4 regions of the Vibrio sp. SCSIO 43137 genome follow, and region 2 is predicted to be linked to each of the others. Evidence: predicted binding sites of a transcription regulator. Region 2 holds the regulator's gene; each other region holds the start of a gene.
What was found. The regulator PurR, encoded in region 2, represses purine synthesis genes. The targets are predictions, from matches to a motif close to TNANGNAAACGTTTNCNTNA.

Region 1: glyA (serine hydroxymethyltransferase) is a predicted target of PurR. The motif match lies at 1,583-1,602, and genes of this name have one in related genera.
Region 3: purE (5-(carboxyamino)imidazole ribonucleotide mutase) is a predicted target of PurR. The motif match lies at 1,177-1,196, and genes of this name have one in related genera.
Region 4: glpX (class II fructose-bisphosphatase) is a predicted target of PurR. The motif match lies at 2,443-2,462, and genes of this name have one in related genera.

What each region holds. Positions count from the first base shown of each region.
Region 1 covers NZ_CP116383.1:2,548,289-2,552,069, reverse strand. Annotated here, with positions in the region: gene PK654_RS11965 (amidohydrolase) at 1-651, opposite strand, end outside; gene PK654_RS11960 (YitT family protein) at 720-1,328, opposite strand; gene glyA (serine hydroxymethyltransferase) at 1,656-2,906, shown strand; gene PK654_RS11950 (hypothetical protein) at 2,989-3,315, opposite strand; gene lipA (lipoyl synthase) at 3,489-3,781, opposite strand, start outside.
Region 2 covers NZ_CP116383.1:1,976,778-1,980,558, forward strand. Annotated here, with positions in the region: gene torR (two-component system response regulator TorR) at 1-26, opposite strand, end outside; gene torD (molecular chaperone TorD) at 261-908, shown strand; gene purR (HTH-type transcriptional repressor PurR) at 1,132-2,151, shown strand; cyclic di-GMP riboswitch class I at 2,342-2,424, shown strand; gene PK654_RS09270 (TfoX/Sxy family DNA transformation protein) at 2,539-3,129, shown strand; gene PK654_RS09275 (TVP38/TMEM64 family protein) at 3,316-3,781, shown strand, end outside.
Region 3 covers NZ_CP116383.1:3,326,900-3,330,680, forward strand. Annotated here, with positions in the region: gene hemF (oxygen-dependent coproporphyrinogen oxidase) at 1-525, opposite strand, end outside; gene PK654_RS15650 (L-threonylcarbamoyladenylate synthase) at 530-1,087, opposite strand; gene purE (5-(carboxyamino)imidazole ribonucleotide mutase) at 1,258-1,746, shown strand; gene PK654_RS15660 (5-(carboxyamino)imidazole ribonucleotide synthase) at 1,748-2,872, shown strand; gene PK654_RS15665 (DNA topoisomerase family protein) at 2,915-3,469, opposite strand; gene PK654_RS15670 (DUF494 family protein) at 3,483-3,781, opposite strand, start outside.
Region 4 covers NZ_CP116383.1:3,097,609-3,101,389, reverse strand. Annotated here, with positions in the region: gene PK654_RS14555 (5-carboxymethyl-2-hydroxymuconate Delta-isomerase) at 1-80, shown strand, start outside; gene PK654_RS14550 (DUF3135 domain-containing protein) at 110-445, opposite strand; gene PK654_RS14545 (helix-turn-helix transcriptional regulator) at 574-1,191, opposite strand; gene glpX (class II fructose-bisphosphatase) at 1,376-2,383, opposite strand; gene zapB (cell division protein ZapB) at 2,654-2,896, shown strand; gene rraA (ribonuclease E activity regulator RraA) at 2,946-3,482, opposite strand; gene PK654_RS14525 (1,4-dihydroxy-2-naphthoate polyprenyltransferase) at 3,560-3,781, opposite strand, start outside.

The DNA of each region.
Region 1 (3,781 bases), 570 kb from region 2:
CTGCAGGTAAGCCGAGGTTTCCATCATAACATTTGCCGGACTCAGGCCGTTTTCGGGGCGGGCGGCATGAGAGGTTTTGCCTTGAAACTCAATGGCGACACCGGTTGAGGCGCAGGCAAAAGTGCCGGACTTAAGCACTATTCTGCCAAGTGGTTCGCCGGGAAGGTTATGGTAGGCAAATACAGAATCGATGGAGAGCTCTTTTAGCAGAGGGTTACGCAGCATGGCGGCAGCACCTGTGCCTGTCTCTTCCGCCGGCTGAAAAAGCAGGATAAGTTTGCCCAGTTTAATACCATGCTCAGCAAAGTGTTTAGCGACCAGCATCATTGAGCTGGTATGCCCGTCATGGCCACAGGCATGCATTACGCCGTCAGTTTCTGAAACATGGTCATGGTGTGCTTTTTCCTGTATCGGCAGGGCGTCGAAATCGGCTCTGAGCAGGGTAGTTTCCCCCTCTTTACCACTGTCTATCACACAGACGATACCATTACCTCCAATGCCTTTCTCCGGCTTCAGACCAAACGCTTTAAGCTGGTTGACAAGGGTTTCAGCGGTATTGAACTCGCATTCAGACAATTCCGGATGTTTATGTAGCTGATGACGAAATTGAACAGCATCAAATGATTGCAGGCTTGTAGGTTGGTAGGTCATAGAGCAGAGGTATACAGGTTAATAATGCTACTACTAGTATACCTTTTCTGCACAGAGTTCAATCTTTGTCAGGCGGTTTTACCGTATGTGACTTTGTAACGGGTTGGCTTATGATTCATACCAAGAACCAGATTAAGGACTGCCGCACCTAACACCGAAGTAATAATTATTTCAGGGCTAACAAAGAAGAAGGATGCCAGTAAGATAGAGCAGTCTATGGCAAGCTGAGTTTTTCCGACTGAAATACCCGTTTTGTCCTGAACCACCAGACAGAAGGCGTTAAAGCCACCAAGGCTGGATTTATGTCTGAACAGGATCAACATGCCCAGTCCCATCAACAGTCCGCCGGCAACGGCACAATAAATCGGGTTTGCGAAACCAAGTTGAATGACCAGATTCAGGTGATCGGCGAAGATTGACACTAAACCGCCGGAAATCGCACTATTTACTGCGAATTTCTTACCAAATCGTCTCCATCCCAAAAGATAAAACGGGCAGTTAAACAGGAAATAGAGAACACCAAAGGAGAGCGGCACTAACTGGCTTACCAGAAGAGCAAGGCCTGTTGTTCCTCCTGTAAGCAGATCGGCTGACTGCAGGAAGAATACGCCTTGAGCAGTTAAAAATGTGCCGGTCAGTATGGCGATCCAATCTTCCTTTATCGTATGTTTTTCCATCATGTTTAAATTATGTTACTGAGAATGGCGCAGATAATAGAGAAAAACTGCTTATTTCGGTAGCTTGATAAGGTATTTTAAAGTTAAGGTATGTATTCTACAATTTACACAGTGTAAATGCCTGAGTTGACACTTAGGCGTGTGGTATAGCATGAGCCTTTTTTCAAAGGAATATGAAGAAATTGCATGATTATTTTTTATAAGCAGGGTTTCTGAAAATCAGCAAATTATGTAGAATATCTTGCTTATAACGTCAACGAAAACGTTTGCTTATGAAATTTATGTGGTTTTTTGCAATTTAAAGATTATCTGAGTCAGGAGATACAGATGCTAAAGCGTGATATGAACATCGCTGATTACGATGCAGAATTATATGCTGCAATTCAGGAAGAAACTCTTCGTCAGGAAGAACACATTGAGCTTATCGCTTCAGAAAACTACACAAGCCCGCGCGTGATGGAAGCACAGGGCTCTCAGCTGACAAACAAGTATGCTGAAGGTTATCCGGGTAAGCGCTATTACGGCGGCTGTGAGTATGTAGATAAAGCAGAGGCTCTGGCTATTGAGCGTGCCTGTAAGCTGTTTAACTGTGAATACGCTAACGTTCAGCCTCACTCAGGCTCTCAGGCAAACAGTGCGGTTTATATGGCGCTTCTTAACCCGGGTGATACGGTGCTGGGTATGAGCCTTGCACACGGCGGTCACCTGACTCACGGTTCACCGGTTAACTTCTCTGGTAAGCACTATAAAGTCATTCCTTACGGCATTGATGAAGCGGGTCAGATCAATTACGACGAGATGGAGCAGCTTGCCCTTGAGCATAAGCCAAAAATGATTATTGGTGGTTTTTCTGCTTACTCTCAAATCGTTGACTGGGCGCGCATGCGTGAGATTGCCGATAAAGCAGGTGCTTATCTGTTTGTAGATATGGCCCATGTTGCCGGCCTTATTGCTGCTGGTGTTTATCCGACTCCGTTACCGCACGCTCATGTAGTAACGACCACAACTCATAAAACGCTGGCGGGTCCCCGTGGTGGTTTGATTCTGTCTAACGGCGGCGAAGAGATGTATAAAAAGCTGAACTCGGCAGTATTCCCGGGTGGTCAGGGCGGTCCGTTAATGCATGTTATTGCTGGTAAAGCCGTTGCCTTTAAAGAGGCGATGGAGCCAGAGTTTAAAGAGTATCAGGCGCGCGTAGTACTGAATGCTAAAGCTATGGTTTCTGAGTTTATTGCCCGTGGCTATAAGATTGTATCCGGCTCTACAGAGAACCATCTGTTCCTTGTTGATCTGATTGATAAAGATATTACCGGTAAAGAGGCGGATGCAGCCCTTGGTGCAGCTAATATTACGGTAAACAAGAACTCGGTACCCAATGATCCACGGAGTCCGTTTGTTACCTCTGGTATTCGTGTCGGTTCGCCGGCAATTACCCGTCGCGGCTTTACTGAGCAGGACGCCAAAGATCTGGCCGGCTGGATGTGTGATGTACTGGATAACATCAATGATGAAGCGGTGATTGAATCGACTAAGCAGAAGGTGCTGGATATCTGTAAGCGACTGCCTGTTTACGCGTAACGCTAATATCAGCAGATAACAAATAAACAAAAGGGTCAGGCTTGTAATAAGCCTGACCCTTTTTAGTATCTAATCTTGTCGGTTACTCTTTGTTGATACTCAGAGTCGTGCCTGATTTACACTGGAAAGAGTAGTAACGGCGGCTCTCGTTAAACTTAGAAAGGCCCTCTCCGGTACAGTAATCAATATTAATATCGCGCATGATTTCCAGAGTATCTTCACTATTCATCGTGAACTTAGAACCATCTGCACAGATAATACGTACCCTGCCGTCATCACTGACTGAATAGACGTTTACTTCTGTATTACAGAGTTCAAATGAAGCATCAAGATAGTTGTCCTGCTGTGTATTGTTGGAGCAGCCTGCTAACAGCAATGTCATAAATGCAATAAACCCTAGCTTTTTCATTGCAATGTTCCTTTTTATTTAATGTATAGCTCTATTGTAATGGGAAAATAACCATAGATAAAAGTTGAATGTGAGATTTCTTGAGAACAGATGTTTTTATCTGTCGAGAGTGTCTTTGCCAATAAAAAGAAAGCCTGTCACTGGACAGGCTTTAACGTTAAGTGTGAAGTGCACTATTTGACTTCTTCACCCATGGCCTGCATATCGGCATGGTATGAAGAACGTACAAATGGACCACAGGCTGCGTGAGTAAAGCCAAGCTCCAGAGCAATCTCTTTCAGTTCATCAAACTCTTCCGGCGGCACGTAACGCTCAACAGGAAGGTGATGGCGGCTTGGTGCCAGATACTGACCCAGTGTCAGCATGGTAACGCCGTGGGCACGAAGATCTTTAAGCACTTCGACAATCTCTTCCTTAGTTTCACCCAATCCCATCATTAGACCAGATTTCGTCGGTACGTCAGGGT
Region 2 (3,781 bases):
TCTACAACTAATACGTGACTGCTCATGACCATGACTTTTTCCGTTTTTCAGTTACGTTGCATTCTATTTATATTATTTAACAATTCTAGCCCAGAATAAGTTTTTTATTGAGTTTTTTGATTTTTATTGATGGAGAACAACTATTTGACGCCGTGTTAATTTTCTCCTATTTTTCTTAATATATTGTCATAATTTAAGTTAATTCTATTCATATTTTTTGCATACAATTATTTAAGTATTGTTTATTTAGGAATTAAATAATGGAAGAGACAAAAGCGTTTAATGAAAAACGAGCTGAAATCTACTGGTGGCTTTCTAGTCTTTTTGCCAAAGAGCTGACAGAAAAAGATGTTCAGGCATACCACTCTCCAGAAATCCGTTCATTTTTAACCGGGCTGGGTGAGAACCCTACCCTTAAGCCTTCTGTTGACAAAATGGTTGATGCATTAAACCGTCTTCAGGATCGTGAAGATGCTCAACTGGAACTGGCAGCAGATTTCTGTGGCCTGTTTTTGCAGACAGATAAATCGGGCGCCCTTCCCTACGCCTCCATGTACATAGGTGAGAACGGCCTGTTAAATGACAAGCCTGCTCAGGAGATGCAAAAACTGATGCAGAGTCAGGGTGTCGATGTACACAGTGACCTGAACGAACCTGCTGACCATATTGCCATCGAACTGGATTTTCTCGGCAATATGATCATTCGATCCAACGAGCTGGAAAAGCTGGAACATATTGATCAAGCTCTGCTGGAACAGAAAGCATTTATTGAAACTTATCTGTTAAGCTGGATCCCTGAGTTCAGTAAAAAATGCAGTAAGTTCGATGATTTTGGTTTTTATTCCAGTGTCTCTACACTGCTGGTCGATTTCTTAAAGCTGGACTGCACTTATCTTGCCGGAGAATAATCTCAGGCAATAGCAGGCAAATGTGACCAAATACAAATTAATTAGAGCTTTAGCTTTGTATGTTGCGCAAAAGCGGCTATCATGCCTGCGAAAACGATGATAAACGCATGAAAATCATAAACCGCTATACCAGATAGCGGTTTTTTGTGTTTCCGGCACAGATATTGATGGATTTAAAAGTTGTCTACACTTTATAAGAACATCAGAATAATAGGATAAGCTTATGGCCACCATAAAAGATGTTGCGCGCATCGCTGGCGTATCAACGACTACTGTATCTCACGTAATTAATAAAACTCGTTTTGTTGCTGAGGCGACTCAGCAAAAAGTGATGGACGCAGTAAAAGAGCTCAACTACGCCCCTAGTGCTGTGGCCAGAAGTTTAAAATGTAATACAACCCGCACTATCGGTATGTTGGTAACTCAGTCTACTAACCCGTTTCTGGCTGAAGTTGTAGATGGCGTTGAGAGCTACTGTTACCGTCAGGGTTACACTCTTATTCTGTGTAACACAGGTGGTATCTACGAGAAACAGCGCGATTATATCCGCATGCTGGCAGAAAAACGTGTTGATGGCATTTTTGTTATGTGTTCTGACCTGACAGCTGAACTTCAGGAGATGCTGGACGGTCACGCCGATATTCCTAAAGTAATTATGGACTGGGGTCAGGGTACCTCGTCCTCTGAAGATGATTCAGATAAGATTATTGATAACTCCGAAGAGGGTGGTTACCTAGCGACCAAATACCTTATTGAGAATGGCCATACTGATATCGCCTGCCTTAGCGGTCATCTGGATAAGAAACTCTGTATAGAAAGAACTCAGGGCTATCGCCGCGCGCTGGAAGAGAATGGCATCAAGTTTGACGAAAGTAAGATCCTTGAAGGTAACTTTGAATGCGATACAGCCGTTGAGGCCGCTGACAAGATTCTGGCTATGGACAAAAAACCGACGGCAGTATTCTGCTTTAACGACACCATGGCTTTAGGCCTGATGAGCCGTCTTCAGCACCGTGGTATCCGTATCCCGGAAGATATCTCTGTGATCGGTTATGACAATATTGACCTTGCAGCTTATTTCTCTCCGCCGCTAACCACCATTCACCAGCCTAAGCGACGTGTAGGTAAAACAGCATTTGAGATTCTGCTGGAAAGAATCAAGAACAAAGAACACGAAAAACGTGTGTTCGAAATGCAGCCAGAATTGGTTGTACGCGATAGCGTTAAAAATATTAGTAATTAAGCTGATTTGCTATGTTTTAGTTTGCCGTGCAGTACTGTTTCAGCACGGCAATTTAACCTTCTAATTACATTCACCTCTTGAATTAATACTCTAGTAATTTGCTTAAATACGGCCAGAGATTTAGTGAGCAACATCACATTAAACATTCTATAAAGTGATCTCTGTCCAGAAATTATCTATATTTATAGAGTCACGATCAGGGCAAACCATCCGAAAGGGTGGGACGCAAAGCTTCCGGCCTTAACAGAAATGAAAGGTAGCGGGGTTGCCGAAGACTGATTGACAGGCTATTGAGTTTTTACGTTGTTCTGACAACTCAACTCGCTGTTCTGTTAATTTCTCGGTACTGAATTGGTTGATGCAATTTCCTAACCCGAGACTATGAAAATGGATAAACCAGTACTCAAAGATTCACTACTATTATTTGAACGATTCGGCAAAGTAAAGTCGCGTTCAATGTTTGGCGGATTCGGGATTTTTGTCGATGAAACCATGTTCGCTCTTGTTGTAAATAACTCTCTCCACATAAGAGCTCATAAAGCTTCCGCTGAAAAGTATAAGGCAGCAGGATACACACCTTACGTTTATAAAAAGCGTGGTTTTCCCGTTGTCACTAAGTATTTTGCTCTGCCAGATGAAATATGGAACAACACAGATCAGATACTCTCTATTGCCACTGAAGCTCTGGAGTATGCGAAGAGTGAAAAAGCCACTCACGCGGAAGAAAAGCCAAGCAGGCTAAAAGATCTACCTAATCTGCGCCTTGGCACTGAACGCATGCTGAAGAAAGCCGGTATTGCATCCGTCTCCGACCTGAAACAAGTAGGTGCCGTTGGTGCTTATAAAGCGATACAGAAAAGTCACCCCGACACCGTTAATTTAGAACTTTTGTGGGCTCTTGAAGGCGCCCTTAAAGGGACACACTGGTCTGTAATCACCCAAGAGAGACGAGCAGAACTTATGCAGGCTCTCAATTAATTGACCTGCAAGCCAGCTAATGCAAAGCCGCTAACTCTGTTTAGCGGCTTTTTTGTTCTGTTCAGATTAAGGTTTAAACGAAATAGAAATAATCTCTGCTTTCATAGGCCATAATTAAAATATTATGAAAGTTTTCTCGGGCTATCCCTGTCATAGTAGTTAACGCAAATTTTATGGAAACGAATAATGAACAAGAAACTAATTATCGGACTTTTTTTAGTTGCTCTTATTGTGTTGCTGGCTACTCAGTTTGGTCAGTATCTGACTCTGGAAAACGCCAAAGCTCAACAAGCGTTGTTAGCGGACTATATTGAGAATAACTTTGTTATTGCTTCTCTTATCTACTTCTTCGCTTATATTTTGATTACCGCGTTTTCCATTCCGGGTGCGGCCGTTGTAACTTTGCTCGGCGCAGCTCTGTTTGGTTTTGTCACTAGCTTGATTCTGGTCTCATTTGCCAGCAGCATAGGGGCGACACTTGCCTTTCTCAGCAGCCGCTACCTGCTTCGTGACTGGGTACAGTCTAAGTTTGGCAGCAAACTGCAGACCATTAATGAAGGCGTGGAAAAAGACGGTCCGTTTTATCTGTTTTCATTAAGACTTATCCCTGTATTCCCGTTTTTCCTGATTAACCTACTAATGGGGCTGACGC
Region 3 (3,781 bases), 1.4 Mb from region 2:
AAGAAAGAAGTAGCGATCGCACCAAGCCTTATGTTCACTATAAACCTCTTCACCAAAAGGCTTACAGATCTCTTTTGCCTTATCGTGCCATTCCTGACAATCTTGTTCGAAAGGATAAAAAGGTGTTAAATCGAATCCGCCACCAAACCACCAGACAGGATCTTCTCCCTCTTTTTCTGCAATAAAGAACCTTACGTTGGCATGAGAAGTCGGAATAAAAGGGTTGCGTGGATGGATAACCAGAGAGACGCCCATCGCCTCAAAGCCACGTCCTGCCAGTTCAGGCCGGTGTGCAGTTGCTGAGGCCGGCATTTTATCACCGAACACATGAGAGAAGTTGACACCACCTTGTTCGAACACGGCCCCCTCTTTTAGTACCCGCGACCTTCCGCCGCCACCTTGCTCCCTTTGCCAGCTATCTTCTACAAACTTTTCTTTTCCGTCTGCCAGCTCTAGCTGTTGGCAGATAGAGTCCTGCAAAGAAAGTAAAAACTGTTTTACGCTGTTCTTATCTACCTTTTCCATGTAGTTACCCTTGTCGTAATACCTTAAGTGTCTTGGCGTCCCTGATTTCAGATGGTTTATCACGACCACCAGTTTCACCCGCCACAACAACAACTGGGGTGTGCCCTAGTTGCTGCTCAACTTCTGCTGTTGTTTTGCAGGGTGGCTGTCCGGTCAGATTAGCACTGGTTGATGTAATAGGTTTGCCATAAGCAAGACATACCTCCCGCACCAAAGGGTGATCAGTTACCCGTACGGCAACGCTACTAAACTGCCCGGATACGTGACGGCTTACTCTTTTACTAGCCGGCATTACCCAGGTAATAGGTGCCGGCCAGGAGGCCTTGATATGTTCAAGCTGCTGAGAAGTTAGCTCAGATTCATCAACGTAAGGCTTAATCTGCTCATAACTGGCTGCAATCAAAATTAACCCTTTCTTTATAGGGCGCTGCTTTATATCCAGCAAAGCCTGTATGGCTTCTGGGTTGTCGGGATCACAACCGACGCCAAACACACCTTCCGTCGGGTAGGCGATCACGTCTCCGCCGGCCAGAGCTTCTACTGCTTTTTCAATAATCGTCATTTTATCTGTCAGCTTTTTTTCCATTCCAAGAGTGTACTAATTCTTATTCAATCTGACTAAATCTATTTACAGCATAAATAAACTTTTCCCTACGCAAACGTTTTCCTTGCGCAGTTTTCACCTTATAATGCGCAAACAGTCATATATCTAATGTGAATCAGGAGTCATGGATGAAAGTCGGAATAATTATGGGGTCAAAGTCTGACTGGCCAACAATGAAGTTGGCAGCGGATATGCTGGATCAGTTTGCTGTTCCTTATGAGACAAAGGTTGTGTCTGCTCACCGCACACCTCAACTGCTCGCCGACTATGCCACAAGTGCAAAAGAGAGAGGAATTAAAGTGATTATTGCCGGTGCGGGTGGCGCGGCTCATCTGCCGGGTATGGCTGCGGCTTTCACCTCTCTGCCGGTGCTGGGTGTTCCTGTTCAGTCAAGAGCATTAAAAGGAATGGACTCTTTGCTGTCTATTGTGCAGATGCCGAAAGGAATTGCCGTCGGCACCCTGGCTATCGGAGAAGCCGGGGCAGCCAATGCAGGCTTGCTTGCCGCACAAATCATTGCCACTCACGATGACGAAGTAGCAGATAAGGTAGAGGCTTTCAGAAATAGCCAGACTGAAACCATTCTTGCCAACCCTGACCCACGAGAGGACGACTAACATGCAGGTACTGGTACTGGGTGCTGGTCAGCTAGCCAGAATGATGGCGTTGGCCGGGGCACCGCTGAATATTGATGTATCGGCATATGATGTCCGCTCAGAAAATGTTGTCCATCCTCTGACGCTTGCTGTTATAGAGGCAGACTTAGAAAAAGCGATTAACCAGGCTGATGTTATTACTGCTGAGTTTGAACATATTCCTGCAGATATTCTGACTATCTGTGAAAAGAGCGGAAAATTCTTACCAAATCCTGAGGCGATACGTGCCGGTGGTGACAGAAGAGTGGAGAAAGCGCTACTTGATGCATCTGGTGTCCGTAATGCCAAGTACCACATAATCAATCAGCGGGCAGACTTAGACACAGCCATTGAGAATATCGGGCTTCCCTTGGTATTAAAAACGGCTCTTGGCGGTTACGACGGTAAAGGGCAGTGGCGTCTGAAGTCAGTTGATCAAGCAGATTCTGTCTGGCAGGAGATGGCTGACAGCATAAAAAGCACAGAGCATCAGGCAGTTGTGGCTGAGCAGATGATTCCGTTTGAGCGTGAAGTCTCGCTAATTGGCGTACGTAACCAGCAAGGTGATATTAAAGCTTACCCTCTTACAGAAAATACCCACTTCGATGGAGTTCTAAGTGTATCCCGCGCCTTGCCTGAACATGCTCTGCAGCAGCAGGCGACGGACATGTTTAAAGCTATCGCTGAAAACCTGAACTACGTAGGCGTTCTGGCTCTGGAGTTTTTTGAACTAGACGGAAAACTACTGGTCAATGAGATCGCCCCCAGAGTCCACAACTCCGGTCACTGGACTCAGCAAGGTGCTGAAGTTTGCCAGTTTGAAAACCATCTCCGAGCCGTCTGCGGTCTGCCCCTTGGCAGTACTGAATTGATTCGCCCGACCGCCATGGTCAATATTCTCGGGCAGGATTTACTACCGGAACAGCTACTATCTCTGGATAGCTGCCATATTCACTGGTACGGAAAAGAGAAGCGTCCCGGAAGAAAGATGGGACATATCAATATTTGTGCTGATAACGAACAGCAGCTTAGTGAGCGATTACTTACTGTATCGAAATGGTTAGATAAGGATAGCTTTCCCGGCCTGCATGTAGCATTAAATCAATAAACTTCAGTAGTAAAAAAGGCGCTTTATCATGCGCCTTTTTCTCTATTTACCCTGAATATGCTGACATTTCCTGCTCGCACACTGAACTTCCTCTTTCTTCTCTAGCAGAAGTGGGTAACCACAAACCTCACACTTACCTATTACAGGAGGCTGGTTGACGGCAAACTTACATTTAGGGAAGTTATCGCAGGCATAGAAAACTTTACCGAAGCGGGACTTTCTCTCCACAAGCTGACCACGGTTACACTCCGGACAAGTACAACTATCCGTTTGTTCCTTATCAGCTTCTTGCTCCATTGACTCGATATGCTGACAATCAGGATAGCCACTACATCCGATAAACATACCATAGCGTCCCTGACGTAAAACTAACTCACTCTGACATTGCGGACAGGGAACACCTAACGGCTTAACAATATGACCATCATTTTGATGAAGGGGTTTAATATAGTCGCACTGCGGATACTGGTTGCATCCGAGAAAAGGGCCATGCTTGCCATGGCGGAGCTGTAACTCTCCGCCACACTGTGGGCAAGGTTCATGATCAAGCGCGTGCTCGTGCGCTTCAAAAAGTTGGTGGTTTATCTTTCCGCTCATAATCAGGCCTGCACTAATGCAAAATACCTGTCTCTGCGGTATACAGAAGCTCTTCCATTAAGGTATATGCGTTTTCATTACCCGGAACATTAAACAGCACCATAAGAATGACCCATTTAAGATCTTCCAGCGCCAGTTCAGGTGTTTCCAGCCCCATGACTCTGTCGATCACCATTTCACGGGTCTCAGTAGTCAGTACATTAACCTGTTCGAGGAAAATAAGAAAACCACGGCAGGTCACATCAAGACGAGCCATCTCTTTTTCCGTATAGATACGGGTAGAGGTTGCTGCATTGGTGTCGATAACCGCAC
Region 4 (3,781 bases), 1.1 Mb from region 2:
AGCAGGCTTCTGAAGTAAAGAGCCTGACGGTGAACGTGCGGGATATGGATCGCGACAGCTTTCGTAAGGTAATTAACTAAGCGTGTTTTATATAGCCAGCCCTGACTGGCTAATGATTGGTTCTGGGGGAGAAAGGGATAATCTCTGCACTGTTTTCCGCTTCAATGTCACCCTCCAGAACATCTTTAAATTTCCAGACCTGAGCACTGAGCTCCTGAGCCAGAACAACATTTGTCTGATAGGGGTTTTTGCATCTTTTAATCACTCTGTCTATGTGGCTCTGCTGGGCTCTCAGCCTCGGCTGCATTTCAACGGATGCGAAAGTGATTACCTTTTCACACATCTCCTGTTTAAATTCGTCGAATGCAGCAGGATTGCTTTCTGCCAGTTCAACCAACTCATCAAAAGAGGGAAGTTCAGGGTCATAAATGGCCTCGTTTTCCATGGATTTTTCCTCATTTGTAACCGGGGAAACTACTATTAGTTTAGTCAATAATGAGGAATTGCCTTAGTTTTTGCTCAAGGTTGGCTATTTGATACCTTTCCGGCCTTTTTAAAATTGACGGCAGATAGTCAGATTTGACGGAAAAGGTAGACGCAACGGCGTTCGTCGTTGACGATATGTTCTGTGCGGGTGATTTCAATGTTCTCTTCAAATAAGGCTCTGAAAACATTGAGTTCTGACTGGCAGAGAGCCGGACAACTGTTTGCGGCTTTGCAGATAGGGCAATGGTTTTCAATCAGCAGGTAGCCTTGTTCTGTCTGACCGGTTTCCGCCATATATCCGTCTTGCTCCCTGAGCTGAGCCAGTTTGGAAAGTTTGGATTCAAAAGTGCGGCTTGTCGCAAGAGCCTTTTTGTAGCGTTGTAGTGTCGCTTTTTCCCGCTCAAGGGTTACCTGCTGAACGCCTTCTTCTCCGTAAATGGCGTGTACAGCTTCAATAACCTGAACAGAGAGATCACTGTGGCGATCTGAAAACTGTTGGTGCCCCTCGGTGGTCAGTTTCCAGTTTCTGGTGGGGCGGCCCACCTTGACCTTTACATCAAAAAACTCAACCAGCCCGGAATCCTGAAGTGCCTGAAGGTGTTGACGGGCGCCCATACTGGTCATGCTGAGATCTTCAGACAGCTTTTTCGCTGTAATAGCCCCTTCACGTTTAAGTTTTTCCAGAATGATGTCAGCCGTTTTCACTTGGTTACCCTGAGAGTTTTATTCGTTTTCTTTATATCGAAAACAGACATTATGACCAATGTAATTAATAAAGTAAATTCTTGATTTATCGGGTCGAGAGAGAAGCTGAAGGCAAGCTTAGATTTAAGTTAGCAGTTTTGCGTTGAAGAGGGGAAAAATGCACGGCCGGAGCCGTGCACACTGTTTACAGGATAAGCTCTCGCACTTCTTTATCTTTGCGTTGCAGATAGTGGATAGACTTAATGCGGCGGATGGTACGACAGCGACCGCGAATCAACAGCGTTTCTGTGGTGGCAATATCGCCTTTGCGGCTGATGCCTTCCAGCAAATCACCTTTGGTGATACCAGTTGCGGAGAAGACCACATTGTCGCTGCAGGCCATATCATTCATTTCCAGCACTTTCCCTGCTTCTACGCCCATTTCTGCGCAGCGTTCCAGTTCAAGCTGGCCATGTTTGCGGTTCTCTTCTGTATCGCCTTTTACCTCATGGCGTGCCAGCAGGCGGCCGTTCATATCACCATCCAGAGCACGAATGACCGCGGCAGAAACAACACCTTCAGGAGCGCCGCCAATGCAGTACATTACGTCTACTTCGCTGTCCGGCATACAGGTAAGGATAGAGGCTGCCACATCACCGTCAGGCACAGCAAATACACGAACACCCATTTCTTGCATCTTAATGATGGTTTCATCATGACGCGGTTTCGCCAGAGTGATCACCACCAGCGTATCCAGTGTTTTACCTAATGCCCTAGCGATGTTTTTCAGGTTTTCAGTAAGAGGCTTGTTCAGATCAATACAGCCTTTTGCCTGTGGGCCTACAACGAGTTTCTCCATATACATGTCAGGAGCTTTCAGGAAGCTGCCCTTTTCACCGGCTGCAAGCACAGCAAGGGCATTGGCTTGTCCCATGGCGGTCATTCTTGTGCCTTCAATGGGATCAACTGCGATATCAACCATATCGCCGCCTAGTCCGACTTCCTCACCAATATAAAGCATAGGAGCGTCGTCAATCTCACCTTCACCGATCACTATCTCGCCACTGATGTCTGTTTTGTTTAACAGGCTGCGCATTACTTCCACAGCTGCTCCGTCAGCAGCGTTTTTATCGCCTCGTCCAAGCCATTTGTAGCCGGCAAGTGCAGCACCTTCAGTTACCCGGGAAAAAGCCATCGCCAGATCGCGTTTCATATCAACTCCAATTGATTAAGAATAGGTTAGGAAAAATTTGCCGCGATTCTATCATATAAAATTGTAATCGTTTGCATTTTTGAACTTTGAAACCATGGCTAAGCAGCGAAAGGGATTGGTGGCAGAGAAATGTCATTTGCCTGTCAGAAAGCGTACTAAATTTGAGCATACGATAAGTTTTTTACCAGATAGCCCGTGCCCATCTTGTGCTGGGTAAGTAAAATACGTCATTATTGTTTTTGTCGAACAGAACCCATGAAGGTAGGTAAAATGTCATTGGACGTATTAGAACAACTAGAAAGTAAAATTCAGACCGCAGTAGATACTATTACGTTACTGCAAATGGAAGTTGAAGAGCTTAAACAGAGCAACCAGCAACTGAGTGAGCAGGCTGAGTTGGCGAAAGAGGAAAAAGAGGCTTTAGTTCAGCAGAATCAGCAAATGCAGGAAGAGCAGGCAGCGTGGCAGCAGCGCATCAGAACTCTGCTTGGCAAAATGGAAGATGTAGAATAAAGACCCACAGAGCGTTTTATTGCTCAATGGGTCTCAACAGATTAACTGATTAATCTTCTTGTTCCGGAATAGGCTCGTATTCGTCTTCATCCTGCGAGTCTATTTCTGTATCCAGAGGTTCCTGAGAAAGAATGATGCCGGTATTGTCGGCATATAAGTAATCTTCAGGGAGGAAGGTTACACCGCCAAAATTAACCGGAACATCGATCTCACCAATCTCTTGTTTCGCCGCACCAACCGGAATGGATGCCAGAGCCTGAATACCGATACTCATATCTTCCAGTTCATCAACTTCGCGGATACAGCCGTAGACGACGATACCTTCCCATTCATTCTCTTCAGCAAGTACAGCTAGCTCAGCATCAATAAGGGCTTTTCTTAATGAGCCGCCGCCATCAATAAGAAGTACCCGGCCGTTACCATCCTCTTCAAGAACAGAGCGGATCAGCCCGTTATCTTCAAAACATTTAACGGTAGTGATTTGACCTGCGAAAGATGCACAACCCCCGAAATTACTGAACATGGGCTCAACGACATCAACCTGATCAAGGTAAATATCACAAAGGGCAGAAGTGTTATATTCCATACGCATCATCTTCTATCGGCAAATTAATATTTTAAAAGTATATCTTCTGATAGTGCCATTGCAATGATACGGCTCAATTATCTGGTCAGAGTTTGAGCCACAACTACCAGTGAAAACAAAATGTTAGTAATAGATGCACACTTCACAATGGTTGGCATCATAGGCGCAATCAGAACCGGAGAGCTTGATTCCAGCACTTCACGGCCGTGTTTGAACAGGGTGATTGCCGACAAGAAAAACGGCACCATAATCCAGACGGTTGTGGAATGCGTGTAGAGATAAAACACGAAAGAACAAAA